3 regions of the Undibacterium sp. Ji22W genome follow, and region 2 is predicted to be linked to each of the others. Evidence: predicted binding sites of a transcription regulator. Region 2 holds the regulator's gene; each other region holds the start of a gene.
The links. The regulator sigma-54, encoded in region 2, starts transcription at its own class of promoters, with help from an activator protein. The targets are predictions, from matches to a motif close to TGGCANGNAANCTGCTTT.
Positions count from the first base shown of each region.

Region 1: the regulator sigma-54 is predicted to act here: its motif matches at 1,126-1,143, upstream of ACO0KW_RS11135 (TorF family putative porin).
Region 3: the regulator sigma-54 is predicted to act here: its motif matches at 941-958, upstream of ACO0KW_RS08890 (ANTAR domain-containing response regulator).

Region 1 is NZ_JBMPOU010000002.1:1,026,471-1,028,742, reverse strand. It holds gene ACO0KW_RS11145 (YifB family Mg chelatase-like AAA ATPase) at 1-542, opposite strand, end outside; gene ACO0KW_RS11140 (accessory factor UbiK family protein) at 579-821, opposite strand; gene ACO0KW_RS11135 (TorF family putative porin) at 1,287-2,045, shown strand; gene ACO0KW_RS11130 (P-II family nitrogen regulator) at 2,084-2,272, shown strand, end outside.
Region 2 is NZ_JBMPOU010000005.1:18,691-20,962, forward strand. It holds gene lptB (LPS export ABC transporter ATP-binding protein) at 1-171, shown strand, start outside; gene ACO0KW_RS19385 (RNA polymerase factor sigma-54) at 188-1,678, shown strand; gene hpf (ribosome hibernation-promoting factor, HPF/YfiA family) at 1,932-2,272, shown strand, end outside.
Region 3 is NZ_JBMPOU010000002.1:463,050-465,321, forward strand. It holds gene ACO0KW_RS08885 (outer membrane beta-barrel protein) at 61-648, opposite strand; gene ACO0KW_RS08890 (ANTAR domain-containing response regulator) at 1,046-1,693, shown strand; gene ACO0KW_RS08895 (CmpA/NrtA family ABC transporter substrate-binding protein) at 2,146-2,272, shown strand, end outside.

The DNA.
Region 1 (2,272 bases), on a different contig from region 2:
GATTCTGCGTCGATTCCAGCGAAGTGGGCGCATACCTGTAACAAGCTCAATGCGGGAAAAATACGTGCTTCACTGACGAGGGCTGCTTCTTCGGCATTTTCTTGAGGCAACATAAACGCACGCGCAGGAATTTGATCGCGCTCCGCACTTTTGCAGATGGCAAAAGTCATCGCCAAGGCACCACGGATGGGTCTGAGTTCGCCGGAGAGTGATAATTCACCAGCAAACTCATATTGATCCAACGCATCAGATGGAATTTGACCGGACGCCGCCAAAATACCTAAGGCAATTGGCAAATCAAAACGTCCTGATTCTTTTGGTAAATCAGCTGGCGCTAGGTTGACTGTAATGCGCTGAGCCGGGAAATCAAAGCGTGCATTTTGTAAAGCCGCGCGTACGCGATCTTTCGATTCTTTGACTTCGGTTTCAGGCAAACCGACGATGGTGAAGGCGGGCAAGCCATTGGCGAGGTGCACTTCGACAGTGACTTCCGGTGCTTCCATGCCATTTAAGGCGCGACTTTTAAGAACTGCCAGTGCCATGATCTCGAGTCTGCCTTGACATGGTGAAAAGACTGTTTATGGGGCGCTTAACTTGTTTTCCAGCTCAGTTACTCGCGCTTCTAATGCTTCTAATTTGCTGCGGGTCTTTGCTAGTACATCCGCCTGAATGTCGAATTCTTCGCGTGTGACTAAGTCGAGCTTTGCAAACCCTTGGCTCATAAATGCTTTGACGTTTTTTTCTATATCTTTGGCCGGCGAGTTGTCCAAAACCTGTTGCATTTTGGTTTGCATGTCATTGAAAAATTGATTCGGTTCCATGAAAAATTTCCTATAGTGAATGGGTAATGTCTTGCTTGACAGTAAATTATTTGCTGGAAAAGGGCATTTCCGGTGCATTATAGATTTTTCTCGAATCAGTTTTGCGTCATTTTAGTGCAAAAAAACCGTTATTAATATAAATAAATGCAAATTATATATTATGTTTCGGTATTTTGTGTACCCAGCGCGTCATTGAGCTTTTTTCGAAAAATGATCCGCCTCACAGAGTGCTCTAGCCGATTTGAGCATACCACTACTATTTTCCTACGTCATTTCCTGTCAATTTTGCGCACCGCAATAAAACTGGCACGAGTCCTGCTAGTAGCTCATTAAAGCCTTTGTGTAGCTATACATTCTTCACGTGAGAGAAATGAGCGCAAAGAAAAGATTTAGCAATATTTAGCTTTATTTAGTAACAAGCAATGCATCCATTTAGAAACCATCTTGAAGAACAGGAAAATCACTATGAAAAAGATTTTATTTTGTGCGCTCATCAGTAGTTGTTTTGCAAATGGCATGCTGGTTAGCACTGCAAACGCGCAGGAAGCCAAGCCAGAACATGAAGTGAGTTTTAACCTCGGTGCCGTCAGTGATTATCGCTATCGTGGTATCTCGCAAACACGTTTGCAACCGGCTTTGCAAGGCGGTGCTGACTACGTCAATAACAATAATGGCTTTTATGCAGGTACTTGGTTATCCACGATTAAATGGACCAAAGATGCCGGTGGCGACGGCAATTTGGAAATGGATTTATATGCTGGTAAGCGTGGCGAAATAACGAAAGATGTGAACTACGATTTCGGAGTTTTATCTTATGTTTATCCTAGCAACGGTCTGAAAAATATCGCTGGTTTTGCTGACGCAAACACGACCGAAATCTATGGCCAAATCAGTAGCGGTCCGGTGTATGCAAAATACTCACACTCAGTAACTAATCTGTTTGGCTTTGTGAATAGCAAGAACAGTGGCTATCTGGATCTCGGCGCAAATATTGAAATGAGTGAAGGTTACACATTGAATTTGCACTACGGTCGTCAAACCGTCAAAAACAATACTTCCTATTCGTATAACGATTGGAAACTCGGCGTCACCAAAGAATTGGTTGGCGTTAATTTCAGCTTAGCAGTCATCGGTACCAGCGCTGGCGATAAGCTGTATGTCACTCCGGCAGGCAAATTTACTGGCAAGACCAGTTTGGTTTTGTCGGCAGTGAAAGCGTTCTAATTTCCTTTGACCGAATTAAAAATATCACCGAGACCATCATGAAACTGATTACGGCAATTATTAAACCTTTTAAGTTGGACGAAGTGCGCGAAGCACTTTCTGAATTAGGTGTGCAAGGTATCACTGTGACCGAAGTAAAAGGCTTTGGTCGTCAAAAAGGGCATACCGAGCTGTACCGTGGCGCTGAATACGTCGTCGATTTTTTGCCAAAAACAAAAATCGAAGCA
Region 2 (2,272 bases):
CGTGACATCGGCGTTCTGATTACAGATCACAATGTGCGCGAAACTTTAGGTATTTGCGATCGCGCTTACATCATCAATCAAGGCTCCGTCTTAGCAAGCGGGCGTCCAGACGAAATCATCACCAATGAGACGGTAAGACGCGTCTACTTGGGCGAACATTTCCGCATGTAAAGAACGCGAAGACGCCATGAAGCAAAGCCTACAGCTACGTACTTCGCAACATCTCGCGCTGACCCCGCAGTTGCAACAGTCCATACGCTTATTACAATTATCAACCCTAGAATTGCATCAAGAGCTCGAAGTCTTGCTGATAGAAAACCCGATGCTGGAACGGGTGGACGATGCCTTAGACAACGCGGTCCGCCTGCTCGCGGACGGTACACTGAACAATGCAACGAATCAAAGTGAAACCGAATTCAAAGCCGTAGAAAATACATCTTCGGAAGCAACAGAAACCTCAGCCAGCGCTGATGCTGCTGAAGCTTCGGCGGAAGCAGAAGTGCCGAACAGTGCTGACGACTGGAGTTTCGACGAAGCACCTGCATCGGGCTCGAAGAATAACGATGAGGAAGATGGCAGGCCGCAATTAGAAGCGGCGCAGACCACCTTACGCGATCATTTACTTGAGCAGATGCGCATCTCTATTCGTGAGCCACGTGATCGCGCTCTGATTGAACTGGTGATCGATGCCATCGACGAAAATGGGTATTTGTGTGAATCTTTAGAAGATATCCATGCTGGCTTGCCTATCGATTTATGCGTGGAATTGGAAGAACTGCAATTTGCCTTGAACATGTTGCAAAGTTTTGAGCCTGAAGGTGTGGGAGCACGCAATACGGCCGAATGTTTAGCGATTCAAATCAAACGCTTCCCGAAGATTCCATTTGTAACCCGTCGGCTAGCGCTACAAATTGTTCAGGAATACTTAGCGCTGTTCGCACAGCGAGATTTCACGAAATTACGGAAATTTTTACATTGCGACGATGAAGATTTGCGCGAAGCACAAGTTGTGATTCGCCAATGCAATCCTAAGCCTGGCCTGGCATTTGCCGCAGCAAAATCGGATTATGTGGTGCCCGATGTTGTTGTTAAAAAAATTGGAGACGATTGGCAAGTTATGCTCAACCGAGACGTGATGCCGCGTCTGCGCATAAATCACATGTATGCCAACTTAATGAAGCAACAACGTGGCGATGGAAGTCTCAATCCGCAATTACAGGAAGCTCGGTGGCTGATCAAGAATATGCGGCAACGATTCGACACGATATTGCGCGTTGCACAAGCCATAGTGGAAAGACAATACAATTTTTTCACGCACGGTGCGGTGGCAATGAGACCCCTTGTTTTGCGCGAAATAGCTGATACACTAGGATTACACGAGAGCACTATTTCGCGTGTGACAACTCAAAAGTTTATGCTGACGCCACACGGCATGTTTGAGTTGAAATATTTTTTCGGCAGTCACGTCGCAACGGAAACTGGCGGTGAAGCATCTTCCACAGCGATACGGGCGCTGATCAAACAATTAATAGGAGAAGAAGACCAGAAGAAACCTCTCTCGGATAGCAAGATCGCCGACATATTGGGAGAACAAGGAATGGTCATCGCACGGCGCACTGTTGCCAAATACCGCGAAGCTCTGAAAATTCCCCCAGTCAGTCTACGAAAATCTTTTTAAACAGTTCTTGAATTATTGCTTTCTAACGTTATATATGATTTAGCTCAAAACCATTTATTACCAATGAGCGATTGTAGTAACGAGTTCGAAAAATGCTGATTAAGCATAGCAGGGACATCAAGTTTTCTGTGCGAATCACAGCTGCACCTTAGGTACAGTGAGTATCGCTAAGGAAAATTGATTGCTCGGTAGCTTTAACAAATTTTTTAAGTTTAGATAGCAAATAAAAGCAATATCACCATAGGAGCGCAGTATGAATCTCACCATCAGTGGACACCACGTCGAAGTAACTCCTGCAATTCGTGAATATGTACAAAGCAAGCTAGAGCGGGTAAGACGACACTTCGATCAAGTCATTGATATCGCCGTTATTTTGACGGTTGATAAGCTCCGAGAAAAGGAAAAACGCCACAAAGCGGACATTAATTTACATCTCAGTGGAAAAGATATCCATGTTGAAAGCTTAGCGCATGATCTATATGCGGCCATTGATGCCTTGGTCGACAAACTCGATCGCCAAGTAATTAAACATAAGGACAAAATTCAAGAACATCAACACGATGCAATTAAATATATTCCTGACCCAGCTTCAAC
Region 3 (2,272 bases), on a different contig from region 2:
ACGAAATCGGTATGACTACTTTTCATACCGATTTCGTATCCGAACTCTATTTACCTTTATTTAAAACGCGAATTGAACACCTGTGGTCACTGTGCGTACTTCAGGTTTGTTGAGGTTATAGCGAGAGCGGTACTGCTCCAGTTCCAACGTCAGAGATACGCGATCATTCAGTTTGTATTTCACACCTAAACCGAGAACAGCTTGGGTAGAATTACGTACTTCACTGGCTATGACGGGTGTTGAACTGGCACTAGCGGTATTCCACGCGACGTCCCGATGCATGGATGCGATACCCAGTTTGGCGAAGCCCGAAAAATCTTGACTGAATTCATAATTAAACACACCCGCGAATGAGACACCATTGCCTTTACCTTTCACAGATTGCGAAAAATTGGAGGCGGTGAGCTGGTTAGAGTAATTTCCCAAAGAGTAAATACTTCCTTCTATGGCAAAATTTTTATCCAATGTATACCCTGCAGTCAATTTCGTCGTGGTACCAGAGCTGCATCGATTTTCGCCCCAGCACACCGAACTCCACTTAGTACTACCGACTGCGACTCCGACATAGCCTTGAGCACTGGCAGCGCCGCTCATCAAACTTGTCGCAACGACGAATAGTCCTGCTAACGTTTTTCTATTCCATATCATGTCAACCTCATTTCACTATCTTCACTATTAAATGGATGAATCCAGACTCGCAATTCCGATGCAATTTGTTTGCGTCGAAATGCAGGAATCGAATCTTGCTTAAAAGTGAAGTTATTATTGAAAATTCATTTCAAAGTCTTACCGGTTGCCCTCGTAAGGACCTGCAAGCGATACTTTTTAATAGGAATACTTAAAGACAAACTTATTGATTGCGCTGCGATGTTGAGGCTAAGCCCGATTAGTTTCGATATTTTTCTACGGCAAATTCAGAACTGTTGTACAGCGCAGTGGATGGCGCGAATATTGCATACCAGTTTCTGAGAGTCATTAAAAAATCTCATTCTTGCTTCATCGAATTCGTTGAAATACACAAGCTGGTCTACCCCGGAGTTTGATTTTGTCTGAGCTGCATGCCACTAGCCTGAAAATTGTCGTAATCAATACCGTCACCCATTCCACGGATCAAAGTGATCCCGATAACCTGACTCTGCAACGGCAGCTGGAACGTTCTCGCAATTTGCGCATCGGCTTACTGCAAGCTGGCTATAACATCATCGCCTCCATCCCCGGCGATATGTACTTAGTGGATCGTTTAACCCAGCTGCAACCCGACATGATCATCATCGATGCCGAATCTGATGCGCGCGATGTGCTGGAAGAATTAGTGCTAGTTAGTCGAGATGCACCGCGCCCTATCGTCTTGTTTACGGAAGAGGATAATCCTTCACAACTGGCATCGGCAATGGCCGTGGGTGTATCAGCCTATGTGGTAGCAGGTCTGCAAGTAGAACGTGTAAAACCGGTGCTGGAAGTGGCAGTTGCCCGATTTCAAGCTGACCAGAAATTACGCACTGAGCTGCATGATACCAAAAATAAGCTGGCTGAACGCAAGACCATAGAGCGCGCTAAAGGCTTATTAATGGCACGCCATCAGCTCAGCGAAAATGAAGCCTATCAACGCCTGCGTAAGCAAGCGATGGAAAAAAATCTGAAGTTGGTCGAGCTGGCGCAAAGAATTTTGGATGTGGCCGATTTGCTAGGCTAATCCGTGCCACGGTTTGGTGCAACGCACCAAGTTGGCATCCAAAGCGGTGCAAAGCTTTATTAAAAAATCCACAAATACCCCTGCGATAGGTTAACGTCAGCATAGAACCAGTTGGCACGCTACTTGCAATAACAAATTCAAGTACCAACGTTGGTACACCCAGAAATTTTGCTAACGGCGGCAAATTTCTCAAGACAAAGGCGTCTTCCTACCTGCTCATATGAGCGTGGTAGTAAGACGCTTTTTTTCGTTTTGACTATGTAATTTGAAAACCCTCACGCTGGAGTCTGACCATGCATAAGCAAGATAAGTCCATCCTCAAAACCAATAAAACAGGTGCTCTCAATGAAAATTCTTCTAGCGAACTCAAGGCCGGATTCACAGCCAAAAATCAAACGCGCCGCGAATTCATACAAAGTGCCAGCAGCGTGGTCGGTCTTGGCGCAAGCAGCATGTTAGGCCTAAGTACAGTTGGTGCTGCTAGCTCAGCATGGGCGGCCGGTTCCGATAAACCAGAAAAAGAAGAAGTCAAAATCGGTTTCATCCCATTGACCGATTGTGCATCTGTCGTGATCGCGG